4 regions of the Streptomyces sp. NPDC047049 genome follow, and region 3 is predicted to be linked to each of the others. Evidence: riboswitches for the same ligand, from Rfam matches in the RefSeq annotation. Region 3 holds a riboswitch; each other region holds the start of a gene.
What was found. Region 3 has a riboswitch for cobalamin ahead of ABZ851_RS07215 (HoxN/HupN/NixA family nickel/cobalt transporter). Riboswitches for the same ligand answer to the same signal wherever they lie in the genome.
Positions count from the first base shown of each region.

Region 1: another riboswitch for cobalamin. It lies ahead of ABZ851_RS19595 (cobalamin biosynthesis protein); the one in region 3 lies ahead of ABZ851_RS07215 (HoxN/HupN/NixA family nickel/cobalt transporter).
Region 2: another riboswitch for cobalamin. It lies ahead of ABZ851_RS27905 (CbtB-domain containing protein); the one in region 3 lies ahead of ABZ851_RS07215 (HoxN/HupN/NixA family nickel/cobalt transporter).
Region 4: another riboswitch for cobalamin. It lies ahead of metE (5-methyltetrahydropteroyltriglutamate--homocysteine S-methyltransferase); the one in region 3 lies ahead of ABZ851_RS07215 (HoxN/HupN/NixA family nickel/cobalt transporter).

Region 1 is NZ_JBEYVM010000008.1:9,046-13,958, forward strand. It holds gene ABZ851_RS19585 (VWA domain-containing protein) at 1-992, opposite strand, end outside; gene ABZ851_RS19590 (hypothetical protein) at 998-1,441, opposite strand; cobalamin riboswitch at 1,647-1,798, shown strand; gene ABZ851_RS19595 (cobalamin biosynthesis protein) at 1,930-2,991, shown strand; gene ABZ851_RS19600 (cobyric acid synthase) at 3,002-4,567, shown strand; gene ABZ851_RS19605 (putative cobaltochelatase) at 4,638-4,913, shown strand, end outside.
Region 2 is NZ_JBEYVM010000016.1:65,102-70,014, reverse strand. It holds partial or broken gene ABZ851_RS27925 (RibD family protein) at 1-46, opposite strand, end outside; gene ABZ851_RS27920 (creatininase family protein) at 39-794, opposite strand; gene ribA (GTP cyclohydrolase II) at 910-1,590, shown strand; gene ABZ851_RS27910 (CbtA family protein) at 1,764-2,513, opposite strand; gene ABZ851_RS27905 (CbtB-domain containing protein) at 2,529-2,747, opposite strand; cobalamin riboswitch at 2,791-2,956, opposite strand; gene ABZ851_RS27900 (histidine phosphatase family protein) at 3,057-3,629, shown strand; gene ABZ851_RS27895 (SPW repeat protein) at 3,766-4,206, shown strand; gene ABZ851_RS27890 (alkyl sulfatase dimerization domain-containing protein) at 4,399-4,913, shown strand, end outside.
Region 3 is NZ_JBEYVM010000002.1:705,128-710,040, forward strand. It holds gene ABZ851_RS07205 (hypothetical protein) at 1-148, opposite strand, end outside; gene ABZ851_RS07210 (VOC family protein) at 522-1,022, shown strand; gene ABZ851_RS07215 (HoxN/HupN/NixA family nickel/cobalt transporter) at 1,090-2,286, opposite strand; cobalamin riboswitch at 2,284-2,496, opposite strand; gene ABZ851_RS07220 (alpha/beta fold hydrolase) at 2,661-3,509, opposite strand; gene ABZ851_RS07225 (MarR family winged helix-turn-helix transcriptional regulator) at 3,506-4,117, opposite strand; gene ABZ851_RS07230 (hypothetical protein) at 4,281-4,706, shown strand; gene ABZ851_RS07235 (nucleoside/nucleotide kinase family protein) at 4,663-4,913, opposite strand, start outside.
Region 4 is NZ_JBEYVM010000017.1:104,193-109,105, forward strand. It holds gene ABZ851_RS28865 (tetratricopeptide repeat protein) at 1-768, shown strand, start outside; gene ABZ851_RS28870 (aldo/keto reductase) at 1,071-2,129, opposite strand; cobalamin riboswitch at 2,382-2,598, shown strand; gene metE (5-methyltetrahydropteroyltriglutamate--homocysteine S-methyltransferase) at 2,755-4,913, shown strand, end outside.

The DNA.
Region 1 (4,913 bases), on a different contig from region 3:
TTGCCCTCGCCGGTCAGGGGCCGGGTGTTGGTCTCGGACATCTCGTAGTCGAAGGCGGCCTGGCGCAGCGCGGGTTCGGCCTCGGGAGCGGTGAGCAGCCGCAGTTCGAGGGCGGGCGGGCAGGGCGCCCCGTCGTTGGGGAGCTGGAGCAGGACGACGCCGGTGACGGCCGGTACGAAGATGATCGCCAGGATCAGCAGGAGTCCGGTCCAGCGCCGGAAGGACGACTTCAGCCTGCGGCGCAATCGGATCCGCAGCGGGGTCGGCGGGCGGGCCTCGGGGGTGGCGAAGGACAGGATGACGTCGTCGACGGTGTTCTGCTTCGCCGAGCGCGGCTCCCAGACGTCGCCCATCGGGGTCCGTTCACCGGCCAGTTGCTCCCGCAGCGCCCGGACCAGGTCCTCGAAGGTGACGAAGCGTTTGCCGGGGATGCCCTGTTCCAGGATCTGGACCAGGGCACGGTTGAAGACGCTGCCCCCGGTGGGTTCCTCGCCGCTGAAGATCCGGCGGTTGGGCTGCGCGGCCATCAGCAGCGAGGTGGGGTGGCGGCAGGAGTGGAAGGCCTCGCTCGCGTTGCCGGCGTAACAGCACTCCAGGACGATCACGATGCGGTCGGCCCGCGCGTTGTCCAGATAGGACAGCACGGTGTCCTGCCAGGAGACGGTCTTGTGCCGCCGTTCCGAGGCGCCGACCATGAGGTGCAGATTGCCGCCGTCGCTGCCCACCCGGCCGTGGCCGGAGAAGTACACCAGCAGCAGCCCGCGCGCCTCCTGGACGACGGTGTCCAGCGCCTGTTCCACCTCCCAGGGCTCCTGGGGCCGGCAGGTGACGACCTCGCCCTTGGTGAACAGATCGGTGCCGGGGGCGAGCAGAGCCCGCTCCAGCTTGCGGACGTTGTCCTTCACCGCGGGCAGCGGGCGCAGCGTGCGGTAGTCGTCGACGCTGATCAGCAGCGCCCGGTTGACCTTGCCCCGTGCGTCGTATTCGGACATCCGGCTCAGTCCCCGGAGGTGCTGCCGCTCCCGTCCGCCGGGCTGCCGGGATCGGGGCGTTCGGGGGCCGCGGTGGCCGGGCCCGTGTCGCCGAGCGCGTGCAGGTCCCCGTCACCGGCCCCGACCGCGACGGCGGGCCGCTCGCCGGTGTCGCGTTCCTCCCGGCGCCGGCGCAGCCACTCCTGCAGGGCGATGGTGAGACTTTTGGTGATCTCGCCGGTGACGGCGCCGATGATGACCAGGATCAGGTCGTCGAGGCCGGCGGCCATGTCACCGGGGCCGTCGTCGCTCTCGTCCGCCGGCCGCGGCCGGAGCAGCCAGTCGTGGCCGTGCCGGTCCAGCCACGGCTCGCGCTCCAGCCAGGCCCTGAGGTCTTCGAGGTCCTGGTCCGGATTGTTGGTGCCCGTGATCCTGAGGCGGATCTCGTGGCGGTCAGCGCTCTGCGGCATCCCCCGGCCCCCTTCCGGCGGCCCCGTCGCCACCGTGCACCACCAGATAGTGACGTGAGATCAGGGGCACGGGCAACCGTCTGTGACCTTCCTGCCACGCTGTGGCGTGCACCACAGCGCGTGCCACGGGGCAGCGTTGCAGGTCAAGGGCGAGTTGACGGGCATCGCGGGGCGTGGTGGACTGCCGGAGCCATTCGGCGACAGCTGAGGAAGTCCGGTGCGAATCCGGCGCGGTCCCGCCACTGTCACCGGGGAGCGTTCCTCCAGCGAAGGCCACGGTCCGCCTCGCGTACGTCCGATGACGTCCGCAGGGACTGGAAGGCCGGAGGACTCGCCGATCCGGGAGCCAGGAGACTCTTGTCGCCGTCACGTCGAGCCAGGGCGCGGACCCTGAGTGAGGACACACCGCCATGCCCGGCCGCCCTTCGAGATCTCCACTGCCCGCCGCCACAGGGTCCGTTGGACACGCCGCAGCGGCGGTCTGACCGGTGCGCGGCGAACACGCGGGATATGCGTGCGGCGCGGCCCTCGGCTTCCTCGGCGACCTGATCGCGGCGGACCCGCGGCGCGGCCATCCGGTGGCCGCCTTCGGACGGGCCGCGAGCGCCGTCGAACGCCGGCTGTGGCGCGATCACCGCGGATACGGGGCGGCGCACGCCCTGCTGTGCGCGGGCGGTGCCGCCGCCGGGGCCGCGCTGCTGGAGCGCGCCGTACGGGCCGCCGCGCCCGCTTCCCTGCGCGACGGCGCCCGGATCGCGCTGACCGGGGCGACGGTCTGGGCGGTGCTGGGCGGGACTTCGCTCGGCCGGGAGGCCCGGGCCGTCGGCGGTGCGCTGACGGCGGGTGACCTGGAGGTGGCGCGGGAGCGGCTGCCGCATCTGTGCGGCCGCGATCCCCAGGCTCTGGACGGGCCGCAGATGGCCCGCGCGGTGGTGGAGTCGGTCGCCGAGAACACCTCGGACGCCGTGGTCGGCGCCCTGGTGTGGGGCGCGCTGGGCGGGGTGCCCGGTCTGGTGGCGTTCCGGGCGGTGAACACCCTGGACGCGATGGTGGGGCACAAGTCGCCGCGCCACCGCCGCTTCGGCTGGGCCTCGGCCCGTCTCGACGACCTCGCCGGCTGGCCCGGCTCCCGGCTGACCGCCGCCCTGACCGTGCTCGCGGGTCCCGACCGGCGCGGTGCGCTGCGGGCCTGGCGGGCGGACGGCGGCGCCCATCCGAGCCCCAACGCGGGCCCGGTGGAGGCGTCGTTCGCGGGCGCGCTGGGCGTCCGGCTGGGCGGCACGCTGGCCTACGGCGGGCGGGTGGAGCACCGGCCGCAGCTCAACGGCGGGGCGCCGCCGGTCGCGGTGCCCGACATCGAACGGGCGGTGCGGCTCTCGCGCCGGGTGAGCGTCCTGGCGCTGGCGACGACGGTGGCGGCACGGCTGGCGGCCGGGGCGCTGTGGCGGGCCCCGGTGGCCGCCGTCCGGCCGGCCGCGGGTGCGGTAACGCGCAGGACCGTGCGGGCACTGGCGCGTACGGCTCACGACAGCCGGAGTCCCGGCGTATGAGGAGGACCCGGTGAACGGGCGGTTGAAGGCATCGGGCGGGGCCGTCGGCGGTGGCCTGTTGGTGGCCGGTACGACGTCCGACGCGGGCAAGAGCGTGGTGACGGCGGGCATCTGCCGCTGGCTGGCCCGGCAGGGCGTGCGGGTGGCGCCGTTCAAGGCGCAGAACATGTCGCTGAATTCGTTCGTCACGCGCGAGGGCGCGGAGATCGGGCGGGCCCAGGCGATGCAGGCGGCCGCCGCGCGGGTGGAGCCGACCGCGCTGATGAACCCCGTGCTGCTCAAGCCCGGCAGCGACCGCAGCAGTCAGGTGGTGCTGCTGGGGAAGCCGGTGGGCGAGCTCAGTGCCCGGGGCTACCACGAGGGCCGCCAGGAGCAGTTGCTCGGCACGGTCACCGACTGCCTGGCGGAGCTGCGGCGTACCCATGACGCGGTGATCTGCGAGGGCGCCGGCAGTCCGGCCGAGATCAACCTGCGGCGTACCGATCTCGTGAACATGGGGCTGGCGCGGGCCGCCCGGATCCCGGTGGTGGTGGTCGGTGACATCGACCGCGGCGGGGTGTTCGCCTCCTTCTTCGGCACCACCGCGCTGCTGTCCAAGGAGGACCAGGCGCTGGTCGCGGGGTACCTCGTCAACAAGTTCCGCGGCGATGTGACGCTGCTGGAGCCGGGCTTGGAGATGCTGCGCGGCCTCACCGGGCGGCGGACGCTGGGCGTGCTGCCCTTCTCGCACGGGCTCGGCATCGACGAGGAGGACGGACTGAGGGTGTCGCTGCGCGGTGCGGTGCGCGAGAGCGTGGTGGCTTTGCCGCACGGCGCGCAGGTGCTGCGGGTGGCGGTCTGTGCCGTCCCGCTGATGTCGAACTTCACGGACGTGGACGCGCTGGCCGCGGAGCCGGGCGTGGCGGTGCGGTTCGTGGACCGGGCCGAGGAGCTGGCCGACGCGGACCTGGTGGTGCTGCCGGGGACCCGGGGCACGGTCCGGGCGCTGGCGTGGCTGCGCGAGCGCGGGCTGGCGGACGCGGTCGTCCGGCGGGCCGCCGAGGGCCGCCCGGTGCTGGGCATCTGCGGCGGCTTCCAGATGCTGGGCGAGCGCATCGAGGACGACGTGGAGTCCAAGGCCGGCACGGTCGACGGGCTGGGGCTGCTGCCCGTGCGCGTACGGTTCGCGGCGGAGAAGACCCTGGCGCGGCCGGTCGGCGAGGCGCTGGGCGAGCCGGTGGCGGGCTACGAGATCCACCACGGGGTCGCCGAGGTGACCGGCGGGGACGAGGCGTTCATGTCCGACGGCCAGGGGCGGAGCCTGGACGGGTGCCGGGCCGGCTCCGTATGGGGCACGCACTGGCACGGTTCGCTGGAGAGCGACGGCTTCCGGCGGGCCTTCCTGCGGCGGGTCGCGGCGGACGCGGGCCGGGCGTTCGTCCCGGCCCCCGACACCGCCTTCGCCGCCCTGCGCGAGGAACAGCTCGACCGGCTGGGCGACCTGATCGAGGAGCACGCGGACACCGGCGCGCTGCTGCGGCTGATCGAGGAGGGAGTACCGGAGGGGCTGCCGTTCGTGCCTCCGGGGGCGCCATGAGGGTAGGCAACGGAGGACCGCGACCGGCACGGACGACACAGCCGACCGACGACCTGGAGGACGACACCGCATGACAACCGCTCACCACACCGCCCCGCAGTACCCCTTCACGGCGGTGGTCGGCATGGACGATCTGCGGCTGGCGCTGCTGCTGAACGCGGTGAGCCCCGCGGTGGGCGGCGTGCTGGTCCGCGGGGAGAAGGGCACCGCCAAGAGCACCGCCGTACGGGCACTGTCGGCGCTGATGCCGCAGGTGGACGTGGTCAGCGGCTGCCGCTTCGCCTGCGCCCCGGCCGCGCCCGACCCCGGCTGCCCCGACGGGCCGCATGAGAGTGCTGCCGCCGAG
Region 2 (4,913 bases), on a different contig from region 3:
CCCGCAGCCGCTCCCAGGCGGCCGCCGTGTCGAGTACCTCAGTCATGGTCTTCCGTTCCTGCGCCGAACAGCGCGGCATATTCGTCGAATGCCTCGACCAGGCCGGCCAGCAATTCCCGTCCCTTGTGGGCGGAGGCCAGCGACGGGCGCCCGATGACCCCGGATTCGGTATACGCCGGCATGCCGAGCGTGAGCAGGTGCTTCCGGTCATCGGCGACGCAATCCGCCGATTCGTAGCCTTCCTTGACCAATTCGGGATGGGCGTACAGCAGAATGGACGTCTCGGCCTCTCCGGCATGCATATCGGTGTGCCCGGAGGTCTGCACCCCGGCCCGGGTGCGCGCGGCGTCCCAGTCGGCCGATCCGGGGAAGAGCGCCATCCGCATGCCGCGCCCCGCGGATTCCTGAACGACATTGCGCAGCACGTAATTTCCACCGTGTCCGTTCACGAGAATCAACGTGCCGATACCGGACTTGCGGAGCGAATCAGCGATGTCCGTGACGACCGCATGCAGGGTGCGCGCCGAAATGCTCACCGTCCCCGGCCAGGCGGCGTGTTCGTGGGAACAGGACACCGTCAGCGGCGGCAGCAGCTGCACGGGACGGCCGGCGGCCACCTCCCGGGCGATGGTGCAGGCGATGACGGTATCGGTGGTCAACGGCAGGAAGTCACCGTGTTGTTCGAAGCTGCCGATGGGCAGCACGGCCATCGTCGGCCGCCGTGTCCGTACGTCCTGTGTGGTGTCCGCCGGCAACAGGCCGGGCGCCGGAGTCGGGTGTCCCGAAGCGGTCATCGTGTGCTGCGGCCTTTCGTCGCTGACCCACCGAGTCATGGTTCTCGCAGCATACTTGTTGTGTTCTGAGTGACTACCGTCGATCCATTCCCGCCGCGGGTACGATCGCGCCATGATGGACGCCGACAACGATGCCCGCCCCGACCTCCGTGTCGCAATCGATGATGCCCTCGGCCGCAAACCCGATGTGGAACAGGTGGTGACGGCCAGGCTGCCCACCACATATGGTGAATTCCTCGCCGTCGGCTATCTGGACCGCCGTACCGGGATCGAGCAAGTAGCTCTGGTCCACGGTGAGGTCGGGGGAGAGACGGTGCTGACCCGGGTGCATTCGGAATGCCTCACCGGTGATGTCTTCTCCTCCAGCCACTGTGAATGCGGCGATCAATTGGACGCCGCGCTACGGGCGATCGTGGCGGAAGGGCGCGGCATTCTGGTCTATCTCCAGGGCCACGAGGGCCGGGGGATCGGCCTGTTGGCCAAGCTCCGGGCGATGAAGCTGCAGGAGGGCGGGCTGGACACGGTCGAGGCGAACATCGCGCTCGGGCTGCCGGTCGACGCCCGTGACTACGCCGTCGCCGCGGAGATGCTGCTGGACCTCGGCGTCCGGTCGGTGCGGCTGCTGTCGAACAATCCGCGCAAGCGCGAGGCGCTGCTGCGGCACGGCATCGCCGTCGCCGAACAGGTCCCGCTGCTGATGACGCCCCGTGCGGAGAACATCCGCTACCTCCGCGCCAAACGGGAGCGCCTGGACCACGATCTGCCGCATCTGGACGGCATCCCCGGCCTGTCCTGAAGGTCCTCACGAGGCGCGGCGCCCCGTGCGTGCGGCCGCTTGAGGACACGCCCCGCACCACGGGAAACGCACCACAGGGAACCGCGCCACGGGAACCCGCACCACGGGAACCCCCACCACGGGAAAGGGCCCGCGACATCCGGCGTCGCGGGCCCTTCCTCGGTCACGCGGGATCAGGAGACGGCGGGTGCCGCCTCGGCCGCGGTGGCCCGGGACCGGGTCGGCACGACCCGCTCCGCGAGGTGGCCGAAGACCAGCCCGAAGGCGCTCCACAGCACCAGTTGAATGGTGATCGCCGACAGCCGGAACTGCCAGAGCAGCGTGGCCGAGAAGTCGTGCGGCACCTCGTTGACGGCCGGCAGGAACGCATAGGCGAGGCCGATGGCGACGACGAACGCGGCGCCGGCCGCGACCGCCGCGTACCAGTTGCCCAGCTGCGGAGCCAGCCGCCGGCCGAGGATCGTGGCGGCGACGGCCAGCAGGATGCCGAGCAGCATCATCAGGAAGTACAGGGCGGTGCGTTTGCCGATCGTGTCGGGGTCACCGACGGACGGCGGATTCGCCGGGTACTTCAGGAACGGGACGAGGTAGACGGCCAGCAGCGCCGCGCCGGAGAGCAGCGCGGCCGTGGCGCGGGCACCGAACCTGCCGATCCGCCCGAGGGCGAAGCAGAAGGCGAGTGCGGCGATGCCGCCCAGTGCCACGCCGTAGACCAGCACGCCGGTGGCCAGGCCCGCCGTGGACTGCACACCGCGGCTGACGACCTCCATCTCGTGTTCGTGGCTGTGTGCTTCCTCGAACGCGATGGCGGCGTCCACCTGCGGTTCGCCCAGCAGATAGGCGACGACGAGGGCCAGGACACCGGCGGCCAGACCGGCGAGCATCCCGCGCACCAGGAGGTTTCTGATGGTGACGGAGTTCATGGATGCGCCGTCCGATCAGTGGCAGGGGAAGCCGAGCAGGTGGCGCCCGTCGTGGACCCACTCGTGGACCTCCGTGCCGGAGAGCAGCGAGGTGGCGCCCTGCTCCGCGCCGATGAAGTACAGCAGAACGAGCATCAGGACGCCGAAGAACAGCGCCCAGGGGGCAATGGCTTTGAGGGGGAGCGGGGCCGGGGTGACGGCGCCGGTGGCCGGCGGTGCGATGGTCTGGGCCATGGCGGAACCTCCTGTGCGGGGAACTCGCGTCCCTGTTCGTGGAAGTGCGTAACGACATGCCGGGTCTGGCTCGCCCGGTTCCGGCCCTGTTGGGCTGGAAAAAACCGGACATACAGTGGCGCGACCGCGCCGGGATCCCACCGGCTTCCGTCATGTCGTCGTCAATATCATCGGGAACGTACCGCGAACCCGACCCCGGGCCAAGGCCGCGGAGGGGGCGGAGTGGTGCGGGGCGCGGCGCGTGGGCCGGGCAACTCCCTTGTGCGGGTACGGCGTTGCCGGTGCCGGTGAACAGCGAAAGAAGAGGTCATGACAACTCGGGTGATGTTGGTCTCACCGGCCGCGGGCGACGCCCAGCGCGAGGTGCGGTTCGACGACGACGGCCCGCTGAGCGAGGCCGGGCTGCGCCGCGTCCGGGAGGCGGCCGGAACGCTCGCCGCCGCCGGCCGGACCGTTGTCTCGCCCTCCGCCCGGTGCCGGAGCACGGCCGCGGAACTCGGTCTTCCGGTCCGTCCCGCGCCGGAGCTGGCGGGCTGTGCGATGGGTACCTGGCGCGGCCGCACCCTGGCGGAGGTCGCCGACGCCGAACCGCTCGCGGTGTCCGCCTGGCTGTCGGACCCGGACTTCGCGGGGCACGGCGGGGAGTCGCTGCGGCAGCTCTGCGACCGGGTCGGGGCCTGGCTGACGCGGATGGCGCCGGCCGCGGGCCGGGTGCTGGCCGTGGTCGAGCCGGATGTCGTCCGCGCGGCGGCGGTCTGCGCGCTCGGGGTTCCCGTGGAGGCGTTCTGGCGGCTGGATGTGCCGCCGCTGACCGTGACCGAGCTGAGCGGCCGCGGCGGGCGCTGGAATCTGGGTCTGGGGCGGGCGCCGGACCGCAGGTGACGGCGGTACGGCCGTTGTCCGGCAAAATTCGCTTGCCACTTCATCTACACATAAAGGCGACATAAGCGCAGAATAAAAAGTGCGAGGCCCGATGCCACGCGGAACGGCCAGACCGCGAGTGAAGGAGGCGAGTCGCATGGCCGACGTCTCACACCACAGGGGAGATCTCGCAGGTCACCCCGATGCTTCTGAGATGCAGGCTCGGTACGAGCGGGTGCTCGGCGGGCGTGACGTGGTACTCGTCGACGGGCCGGTGTTGCTGGTCGGTCTGTACTGCGCCGTCTCGCCCTGGATCCTCCACTTCACCGCCGCACAGCCGGCGCTCGTGACGCACAACCTCATCCTCGGTATCGCGATCGCCCTCCTGGCGGTCGGCTTCACGGTCACCCCGGAGCGGATGTACGGCCTGAGCGGCGCGATGTGCGCGATCGGTGTATGGATGATCATCTCGCCCTGGATCGTGGGCAGCAGCCCGGACGCCGGTGTCATCTGGAACAACGTCGTCATCGGTGCCCTGACGTTCCTGCTGGGTGCCATGTGTGTCGCCGCAGCGTCGAAGAGCCGTCGCGGCACGTGACGCGCCCTCCCCGAGGGCAGGCGACAGCCGCCGACCGCAGGCCCTTCACAGGGGCGAGCCGGTCGGCGGCCGACCGCTGCGCACCCCGCCGGGAAGCGATCTCTGCACACATGCGATAACCCGGCAAATTCGGTTAAATCGGTTGCATGGGTCCGCCGAATATGGCCCGCCGCCCCGGAGAGGGAGCGTTCCGTGACCGCTGCACCCGTGGATGACCACCAGGACTTCGCAGACGCCGACCGTGGCTTCATCGCCGCGCTCGACCCGCCCCAGGTCACCGCGGACGACGGCACGGTGATCTGGGACGCCGAGGCCTACGGGTTCCTGGCCGGGAACTGCCCCGAGACCGCGCACGAGAGCCTGTGGCGGCAGGGCCGGCTGGTGTGCCGGCAGGGCCTCTACGAGGTCACCGAGGGCATCTACCAGGCCCGCGGCCTGGACCTGTCCAACATGACGCTGGTCGAGGGCGACCACGGTGTCGTCGTCATCGATCCGCTGGTCTCCGCCGAGACCGCTGCCGCGGCCCTGGAGCTCTACCGCAAATACCGCGGCGACCGGCCGGTCACCGGCCTGATCTACACCCACTCACACGGCGAGCACTTCGGCGGCGGGCGGGGCGTCCTGCCGCACGACCACCACCCCGTCCCCGTCCTCGCACCGGCCGGCTTCCTCCGGCACGCGGTCCGCGAGGACGCCTACGCGGCGAC
Region 3 (4,913 bases):
CCCAGCACAGCTGTCCGTGGCTTCGGCCGTCGTCCGGCCCCAGGTGAACGATCCGGTCCGCGTACTCGGCCCACTCCGTCAGCCACGAGCCGAGGTCCGGATCCGGTCCCAGGTCGTACGGCGGTGGTGGCTCGAACGACAGATTCATGATTTTTCCTCCCCCTGTGCGGCCACCCTAATCGAGCTGGTGGCAGCCACAGAGAGGGCCCTCGCGAGGGCGGGCCTGTGTGCTGCGTCTCTCTCCGTATCAGCGAGTTGCCGGGGCGAGGCGGTGCGCTGTCGGATCAGGTGGTCGGGAAATGCGGCGATCGCTGCCGGTAGTTGACCGCATGTCATGTCATGGCCCGGATCTGGAGGGGCCGGTCTGGGTCCTGCGGGGACGGCGTCGGAAAGTGGCCGGAAAACGGCCGGATACCGGGCCGAGGGCTCTGGGCAGGGGTGGGGCCGGTGGGGTAGATCAGGAGGGGGGAGGCACGGTGGCCCCTGGCGGTGTCGTGGCTGGTGATCGGAGAGCAGGCTGCATGTCCGTACAACGTCTGAACCACGCGGTGCTTTACGTCCGTGATGTGGGGCGGTCGGTGGCCTTCTACACCGAGGCGCTGGGGCTCACGGTGGGGATGGAGGTGCCGGGACGGGCTGCTTTCCTCAGTGCTCGCGGCTCACTCAACGATCACGATCTGGCACTGTTCGCGGTGGGAGCACAGGCACCGGGACCCGAGGCCGGGCGGGTCGGGCTCTACCACCTGGCCTGGGAGATCGGCACGCTCGGTGAGCTGGTCGCGGCCCATGCGCAGCTCGTCGAGCGGGGTGCGCTGGTGGGATCGAGTGATCACCTCGTTGCCAAGTCGCTGTACGCCAAGGATCCGGACGGCAACGAGTTCGAGGTGATGTGGCGGGTCCCGCGGGAGGACTGGCCGGGACCGGACCAGCCGGAGCGGCTGCGGCCACTCGATCTGGCGGAGGCGCTGCAGCGCTGGGGACCGGATCTGGCGACGGGGGCGGCGGCCGGCTCGGCCACCTGAAGGGGCGGCGGTGTCCCGGCGCCACTACGGGCGCCGGGAGGTCTGCGGGGCGTAGGGCCCACGCGCCTCAGGAGTCCGGCGTGGCAGGCCCGTCCGGGTCCGCCTGCTCCGTCGGCCGGGTTCGCTGTGCTCGTTCCGCCCGCTCCGCCCAGCGCTTTTCGACGCCGGTCAGTCGCCAGTACGCCAGCGCCGCGGCCCACACCACCACGAACAGGCCGACGATGAGGAAGCCGACATTGTCGAGGTCGAGGCCGGAAATCCAGCCGGTCAGCGGGTCGTTGAGGGCGAGTTTCTCGTGCAGCACGGTCACCAGCTCGATCGTGCCGATGAAGAAGGCGACGGCGATCGACAGGCCGGTGATGGTGAGGTTGTAGTAGACCTTGCGCACCGGGTTGGAGAACGCCCACTGGTAGGCGAAGTTCATGAAGGTGCCGTCGAGGGTGTCGAAGAGGCTCATGCCGGCGGCGAAGAGCAGCGGCAGGCACAGCACGGCGTACCAGGGCAGGCCGGCCGCGGCGCCGCTGCCCGCCATCACCATCAGCGTCACTTCGGTCGCGGTGTCGAAGCCGAGCCCGAAGAGGAAGCCGAGCGGGAACATCTGGCCGGGACGGGAGATCGAGCGGGTGAACCGTCCCAGGAAGCGGTTCATGAAGCCGCGCGAGTCGAGGCGCTGCTCCAGCTCGGCCTCGTCGTAGTGGCCGTTGCGCATACCGCGGAAGACCCGCCAGATCCCGGCCAGCGCGATCAGGTTGAGGGCGGCGATGAGGTAGAGAAAGCTCCCCGAGATCGTGGTGCCGATCGTGCCGAGGATCTGGTGCGTACGGGACTCGTCGTTGAGCAGCGTGCCGGCGAGCTGGGCGCCGCCCGTCACCAGGGCCGCCATCACGACGACCACGCTGGAGTGGCCCAGGGCGAACCAGAAGCCGACCGAGACCGGCCGCTTGCCGTCGGCCATCAGCTTGCGGGTGGTGTTGTCGATGGCGGCGATGTGGTCGGCGTCGAAGGCGTGCCGCATCCCGAGGGTGTAGGCGGTGACGCCGAGCCCCACGCCGAATACCTGGCTGCCCACGGCGTAGTGGTGCGGCACCACGAGCAGGAAGAGCACGCCGAAGGCGATGACGTGGAGGCCGGTTATGACGGCCATCAGGCCCGCGGTGCGGACGGTGTCCTGCCGGCGCCAGCGGAACGCCGCGGAGGCAGGGGTGGTCGGGGTATCGGTGGACAGGGCCATCCGGCGGTCACGCTCCAGCACCTCGTGGATCACTTCGTGAGATGCCGTGGCCGGTCTCCTGGCTTACGGGTGCACGCGCCCGCCCCGCCTTCCCGGCCGCGGTCGCGGTCAGTGGCGCCGCAGGCGCGCCGTGCGCCTGCGGAAGGGGCGGAAACTCCCCGATCACAGTGGCGAGGGCCGCTCCGGTCTGGAACCCCAAGGTCCGTCACCGGCTTCCCGAACACCACGGCCCGGTCACTCTAACTGCCGGGGGGTGGTCGCTGCGGCCCCGGTCGCCTTTTGCGCCGGCGGTCTCGGGGAGGGAGTCGTGGTCCGCGGCGGAGCAGCAGACCGCGGCAGTCCTCAGCAAGCCTCAGCCTCAGCAGGCCGCAGTGGGCCCCAGCGGTCCGCAGTGCCCTCAGCAGCCCTCAGTAGTCCAGGGAGGAGAGGAAGGCGTGGAGTTCGTGGTCGAAGAGTGCGGTGTTCTCCAGATTGACCATATGCGCCGCGCCCGGTATCCGGACTCTTCGGGCGCCGGGAACGGTCAGCGTGATCGCATGGGCATTGGCGGAGATGTCCCTGCTGTCGAGGTCGCCGTCGAACACGACGGTGGGCACCCGTATCTCGCTCAGGCGGTCGGCGGCGCCGGCTTCAAGGGGTATGCCGGCGCCCGCACCCTCGGCATGGACCTCCACATTGGCCTCGGCCGAGGCGCGCATCCGCTCACGGAATCCCGGGTGCACCGCAAAGGGCTCGCGGTGCGGTCCGTCCACCCACATCCGCAGGAAGTGCTCGACATAGCGTTCCGCGCCGTCCGGTGCGCCGATCGCCGCCACCTGCGCCTTGATGTGTTCCAGGAGGAAGGGGTCGGTGAAGGCGCGGCCGCTGATGCCGGGGGAGGCGAGCGCGAGGGCCGTCACCCGCTCCGGGCGGGCTATGGCCGTGTCGAGCGCGACCCGCGCGCCATGGGAGAGGCCGACGAGGACGGCGTCGGGAACATCGAGGGCGTCGAGCAGGGCGCACAGGTCGTCGTGGTTCGCGTAGTCCCCGGTGACGGTCGAGGACAGGCCGTGACCGCGGAAGTCGTAACGGATCGCGCGCAGGCCGGAGTTCACCAGCCAGGCGAACTGCTCGTCCCACATGTGCTGGTCGAGCATGCCGCCGTGGAGCAGCACCACCGCGGGGCCCGAGCCGGCCGTTTCGTAGAACAGCTCACCGTCGTCGACCGGCACGAGCCCGTTGTCGATCTCGGACCAGTCGGTGATTCCTCGGGTCATCTTGCGGGCCGTCCTTTGTGTACCGGATGCGATGAGGTGGGCGTGATGCCATTGTCGTCGCTCTTGCCGCTGCTGCCGCAACTGCCGGTTTCCTCCGGTGTTACGCGTGAACCGTCCGCCAGCTGCCGGAACTCCTCGCCGAGCCGGTCCAGAACGTGCAGCGTCGTGCGGACGTCCTCGGCGGACAGGTCGGTCAGCCGCTGCCTCAGCTCCGCCGCCTCGGATTCCCGGACACCGCGTATCGCCTCCGTGCCCTCGTCGGTGAGCCGGATCAGGGACGAGCGGCGGTGTGCGGGGTTCGGGGCGGTCACGACCAGGCCCAGCTCGACGGCGTGGTTCACCCAGCGCTGCACCGGCTGCCGGTCGAGCCCCATCCCGCGCGCCAACTGCGGCACGGTGCGCGGGCCTTCGGCGCGCAGCGCGTCCAGCAGCGCGTGCTCGCCGGCGGTCATGCCCGTGCCCACCAGCTCGTGTTCCACCGCGCGGACGACCGTGCGATGCAGCGGCCACAGGCGTCGGAGGACGCCGTACAGCAGGTCTTCGGTGGGCGACGGCTCTCCGCCGTCGGCGTTTTTCGCGTCTCCGGCAGGCTTCTCACTGACACTCATGATGTCAGGATGACATCGCTGATGTCGTTTGGGAAGGGGGGCTTCGCGGAAAGAAAGAGAAAGGAAGAGGAGGGAGAAGGCGGCGGGGTGACAGGGGCTCGTGCGGCCGGTCGATGGGGAGCAGTCGCTGAGAAGCGACGAGGGAAAGAGAAGGGGACGGTGGATGAAGGTCGGTTTGTTGCGTGCGGTCGGGGTGGCCACGGCCGTGTACGGAGTGGCGGTGGCGGCGCTGCCCGAGCTGCTGGCCCGGCCCTCCGGGCTGGCCGACGCCCGGGGGCGGACCGGGCCGGCGACCCGTACCGCACTGCGCCCGCTGGCCTGGCGGGACGCGGTGAGCGGGCTGGCGATGACGCTGGCTCCGGAAGGGCCGGCTCTGCGTACCGCCGCGTATGTGCGGATCGCGGCGGACTTCGGGGACGCCGTCCTGCTCGGTGCGACGCTGCCGGGGCGCGGCCGGAAGCTGTCGGCGGTGGCGGTGTCCGTCGGATGGGGTGCGCTGTCGGTGGCCGGGCTGCTCGCCGACCGGCGGCGGTGGGGGAGCGGGGTCATGCGCTCGGTGGAGGTGGGGCCTCTTCGGGTGCGAAGGTGATGACGAGGTCGGCGCGGTCGCGGGTGGCCGCCACCACACGGGCGTTGGCCTCGTCCGAGGTGTGTACGAACCGCTCGGCGTCGGCGCGCGGACGTCCGAACCGCTCGTGCCGGCCGACCAGCCGCCGGATCCGTTCCGGGGTCTCCAGCTCCACGTACCAGACCTCGTCGAGCAGCGCCCGGACCCGCGGCCACGGGGCGGAGTCGA
Region 4 (4,913 bases), on a different contig from region 3:
TGGCGCGGCACGTCCGGCGACCCAGACGGTGCCCTGGAATTGTTCGAAGAACTCCTCGCCGATGCGGTCACCGTGTTCGACCGGCATGACAGCCACGTGCTGGCCGCCCGGAACAACACGGCGTACTGGCGTGCTGTCAACGGCGATATCAAGCGGGCCCTGGTGGAGTACCGCCGACTCCAGACGGACAGCGAACGCATCCTCGGCGCGGCCCACAGGGACACGCTGATGGTGCGGAACAACCTCGCCTTCTGGCACGGCGAGTCCGGCGACGCGGGCGGCGCCCTGGAACGGTTCGAGCAACTGCTGCCCGACGTCTTGCGACTCATGGAACCAGACGACTTCTATGTGCTGTCGGCCCGCAACAATGTGGCGTACTGGCGCGGATTCAACCGCGATGCGCGGGGCGCCCTGGAGCAGTACCGAATGTTGCTCGATGACTGTCGGCGCACCCTCGGGGACCGGGATTACCACACGCTGTCCGCCCGGCTGCAACTCGGGTTGTGGAGCGGGGTCGCCGGGGATCTCGACGAGGCGATTGCCGCGCTGGGTGAATTGCTGCCCGCCGTGGAGAAGGAACTGGGCGGCTCCCACGAGCTGAGCTTCTCGGTCCGGCACCAGCTGGCCCGCTGGCACGGCGCCCGCGGCGACGCCCACGAGGCCGTCGCGATCCTCGGTCCCCTCGTCACCGAGCAGCAGCGGGTGCTCGGCGCGCAGGATTACCGCACGCTGGCTTCCCAGGGGCTGCTGAGCCGCTACTCGAGCTGATCCCCCTCGCTCACCTGGCCAGGGCCGGGTCGTCGCACCACCGCGACGGCGCGGCCCGCCGCCGTTTCCGTACGTGCCGCCCAGTGCCTACAACGACGAGCGGTGCGCACAGTTGGATGCCGCGCGCACCGTCGGCAGGGCTGCAGGCGCTCACCACCAGCACGCCACCACCGACCAGCGCAAGAGCGGTGCCCGGCCGGATTACCAAGGCAGCTGTCCCAGTACCAATGGCAAGGGTGTCCGGCCGCCCGGGCGCCGACGCCACTCCGTGCGTCGCGAGGCGGAGGCAGTGGCAGCGCCGGTCAGCGGATCTCGCTCGTCGTCCGGCGGTAGGTGGAGCGCCGGTCGTCGATCTCGGCCCAGCGGTCGCCGTAGACGTTCTCGGTGATGCCCGGCTCCCGCAGGAAGTCGTGCGGGAAGCCCAGCGGTACCGCGCTGCACCGGTCGAGCCGCGCCTGCGCGTCGGCGTCGAGCGTGACCTCCACCGCGGCGAGGTTGTCGAGCAGCTGGCTCTCCTTGGTGGCGGCGATGATCGGGATGATGTTGCCGGGCCGGCCGCGCAGCCACGCCAGCGCCACCTGCGCCGGGCTCCAGCCGCCCTGCTCGGCGATCTCCAGCACCGCGGTGACGGTCTCCTCGGTGTGGTGGTCCGACCGGTCCGCCTCGCCGACGGCATGCAGCCGGCCCTTCTCCCCGCGGCGGTACTTACCGGTGAGCCGGCCGGCCGCGAGCGGCGCCCAGGCCAGTACGGCCAGGTCGAAGGCGCGGGCCTGCGGCAGCAGTTCGCGCTCCGGCGTCCGCTCCAGCAGGTTGTAGCGCAGCTGCGAGCCGGCGAACGCGGTCCAGCCGCGCAGCTCGGCGAGGGTGTTCGCCTGCGCGATCTCCCAGGCGGGCCAGTCGGAGACGCCGAGGTAGAGCACCTTTCCCGAGCGCACCAGGTCGTCGAGCGCCCGCATCACCTCCTCCACGGGCGTGAAGTTGTCCCGTGCGTGCACCCACAGCACATCGAGATGGTCGGTGCGCATGCGCTCCAGGCTCTCCTCCACCGACCGGACCAGGTTCTTGCGGTGGTTGCCCGCCGCGTTCACATCGCCCTTGCGGGTCGCGCAGGTGTATTTGCTCGCCAGCACGAAGCGGTCCCGGCGGCCTTCGAGCAGTTCCCCCAGGATCCGCTCCGAGGTGCCGTCGGTGTAGTTGTTGGCGGTGTCGACGAAGTTGCCGCCGGCCTCGGCGTAGGCGTCCAGGATCCGGCGGCTGGTGTCCTTGGCGGCGCCCCAGCCCCAGTCCTCGCCGATGGTCATCGCCCCCAGGCTCAGCTCGCTCACCCGCAGGCCGGTCCTGCCGAACAGTGTGTAGCGCACGTGGTTCCCTTCGATCAGCGCAGCTCTCCGGTAGTGCGTTCACGCTAGGAGCTGGAGCGCCCTCCAACGCAAGGCGCGGCCGGGCGTGGGGGTCCGGTTCCGGCCTCTTCGGCGGCGTGGACCGGGCGGGCGAGCGAGCGGGCGAGCGGGCCCTGCCGGTGTGCCCTGGGGAGACGTCCCCGAGGAACACCCCCTACGGAGCCATGTCCTGGGGAACATCCTTTACGGAGACACCCCCGGGAACCCATGCCCTAGGGTGGGCCGGGCAATGGTTCGCCCTGTCCGCCAGGCAGGCGCGTCGTAAGAGGGAACCCGGTGGAAGTCCGGGACTGCCCCGCAGCGGTGAGTGGGAACGACCGCCGTCATACGCACTGGGCCCGGCCGGGTCTGGGAAGCGACGGCCAGTAGATGTCCGCCTTGGTGGATGTGCCCGCGAGTCCGAAGACCTGCCAGTGCCCCCGTGCGACCGGTGCGCGGGGAGATCTCGGTGACCTCGAGGGCGGGTCGGCGGACATCAGACGGGTACGTCCGGCTTGTTGGCGCCGGGGCCCGTCCGGATCGCCGTCCCTTCGCGTCCTCGACCCGTCCCGTGGTCCATGGAGACATACTCGCGAAGGAGAGTTCCGTGACCAGCACGTCCGCAGCCGCGGCAGCACGCGCCACCGTGCACGGCTACCCCCGTCAGGGGCCGAACCGTGAACTGAAGAAGGCCATCGAGGGCTACTGGAAGGGCCGCGTCGGCGCCGACGCCCTGCGCGCCACCGCCGCCGGACTGCGCCGCGGCAATTGGCGGCAGCTCGCCGAGGCCGGTGTCCACGAGGTGCCGACCGGCGACTTCTCGTACTACGACCATGTGCTGGACACCAGCGTCATGGTCGGCGCCGTCCCGGACCGCCACCGCGCCGCCGTCGCCGACGACGCCCTCGACGGCTACTTCGCGATGGCCCGCGGCACACAGGAGGTGGCGCCGCTGGAGATGACCAAGTGGTTCGACACCAACTACCACTACCTGGTACCGGAGTTGGGGCCGGACACGGTCTTCGCCGCGGACTCCGCCAAGCAGGTCGCCGAGCTGACCGAGGCGCTGGGTCTCGGTCTGACCGCTCGTCCGGTCCTCGTCGGGCCGGTCACCTATCTGCTGCTGGCCAAGCCCGCGCCCGGTGTGGCGCCCGGTTTTGATCCGCTGACGCTGCTCGACCGGCTGCTGCCCGTCTACGCCGAGGTCCTTGCCGATCTGCGGGCGGCCGGCGCCAAGTGGGTGCAGCTGGACGAACCGGCGCTGGTGCAGGACCGCTCCCCCGCCGAGCTGAACGCCACGGCCCGCGCCTACCGCGACCTCGGCTCCCTCGTCGACCGTCCCCAGCTGCTGGTCGCCTCGTACTTCGACCGGCTGGGCGAGGCGCTGCCGGTACTGGCGAAGGCGCCCGTCGAGGGGCTGGCGCTGGACTTCACCGGCGCCGCGGCCGGCAACCTCGGGGAGCTGGCGGCGGTCGGCGGACTGCCCGGCAAGCGGCTGGTCGCCGGTGTCGTCGACGGCCGCAATGTGTGGATCAACGACCTCGGGAAGTCGCTGGCCACGGTGGGCACGCTCCTCGGCCTGGCCGAGCGGGTCGATGTGTCGACCTCCTGCTCCCTGCTGCACGTCCCGCTGGACGCCGCCGCCGAGCGCGATATCGACCCGCAGATCGCCCGCTGGCTGGCCTTCGCCCGACAGAAGACGGCGGAGGTCGTGACGCTGGCGCGCGGTCTGGCCCGGGGCACCGGCGCCATCGCCGCCGAACTCGCCGCCAACCGCGCCGGCCTGGCCTCCCGTACGCGTTCCGCCCTCACCCACGACCCGGCCGTGCGCGCCCGCGCCGCGGCCGTCACCGATGCCGACGGCCGCCGTTCGCAGGCGTACGCCGAGCGGAGTGCCGCCCAGCGCGCCCACCTCGGGCTGCCGCCGCTGCCGACCACCACCATCGGCTCGTTCCCGCAGACCGCCGAACTGCGCACGGCCCGCGCCGACCTGCGGGCCGGGCGGATCGGCACCGCGGGCTACGAGGAGCGCATCGCGGCCGAGATCCGCGAGGTTCTGGCCTTCCAGGAGAAGGCCGGCCTCGATGTCCTGGTGCACGGAGAGCCGGAGCGCAACGACATGGTGCAGTACTTCGCCGAACAGCTCACCGGCTACCTCGCCACCCGGCACGGCTGGGTGCAGTCCTACGGCACCCGCTACGTCCGCCCGCCGGTCCTGGCCGGGGACATCTCCCGGCCGGAGCCGATGACGGTCCGCTGGACGACTTACGCCCAGTCGCTCACCGACCGGCCCGTCAAGGGCATGCTCACCGGCCCGGTCACCATGCTCGCCTGGTCCTTCGTCCGCGACGACCAGCCGCTGGGCGAGACCGCCCGGCAGGTGGCCCTCGCCCTGCGCGACGAGGTGCGTGACCTGGAGGCGGCGGGAACGTCGGTCATCCAGGTCGACGAGCCCGCACTGCGCGAAACCCTGCCCCTGCGCGCCGCCGGCCAGTCCGCGTACCTGGACTGGGCCACCGAGGCGTTCCGCCTCACCACCGGCGGGGTCCGTCCGGACACCCAGATCCACACGCACATGTGCTACGCGGAGTTCGGCGACATCCTGCGCGCCATCGACGATCTCGACGCCGATGTCATCAGTCTGGAGGCGGCCCGCTCCCATATGCAGGTCGCCGGGGAGCTCGCCACGGCGGGATATCCGCGCGAGGTGGGACCCGGTGTCCATGACATCCACTCGCCGCGCGTACCGGGCGTGGACGAGACAAT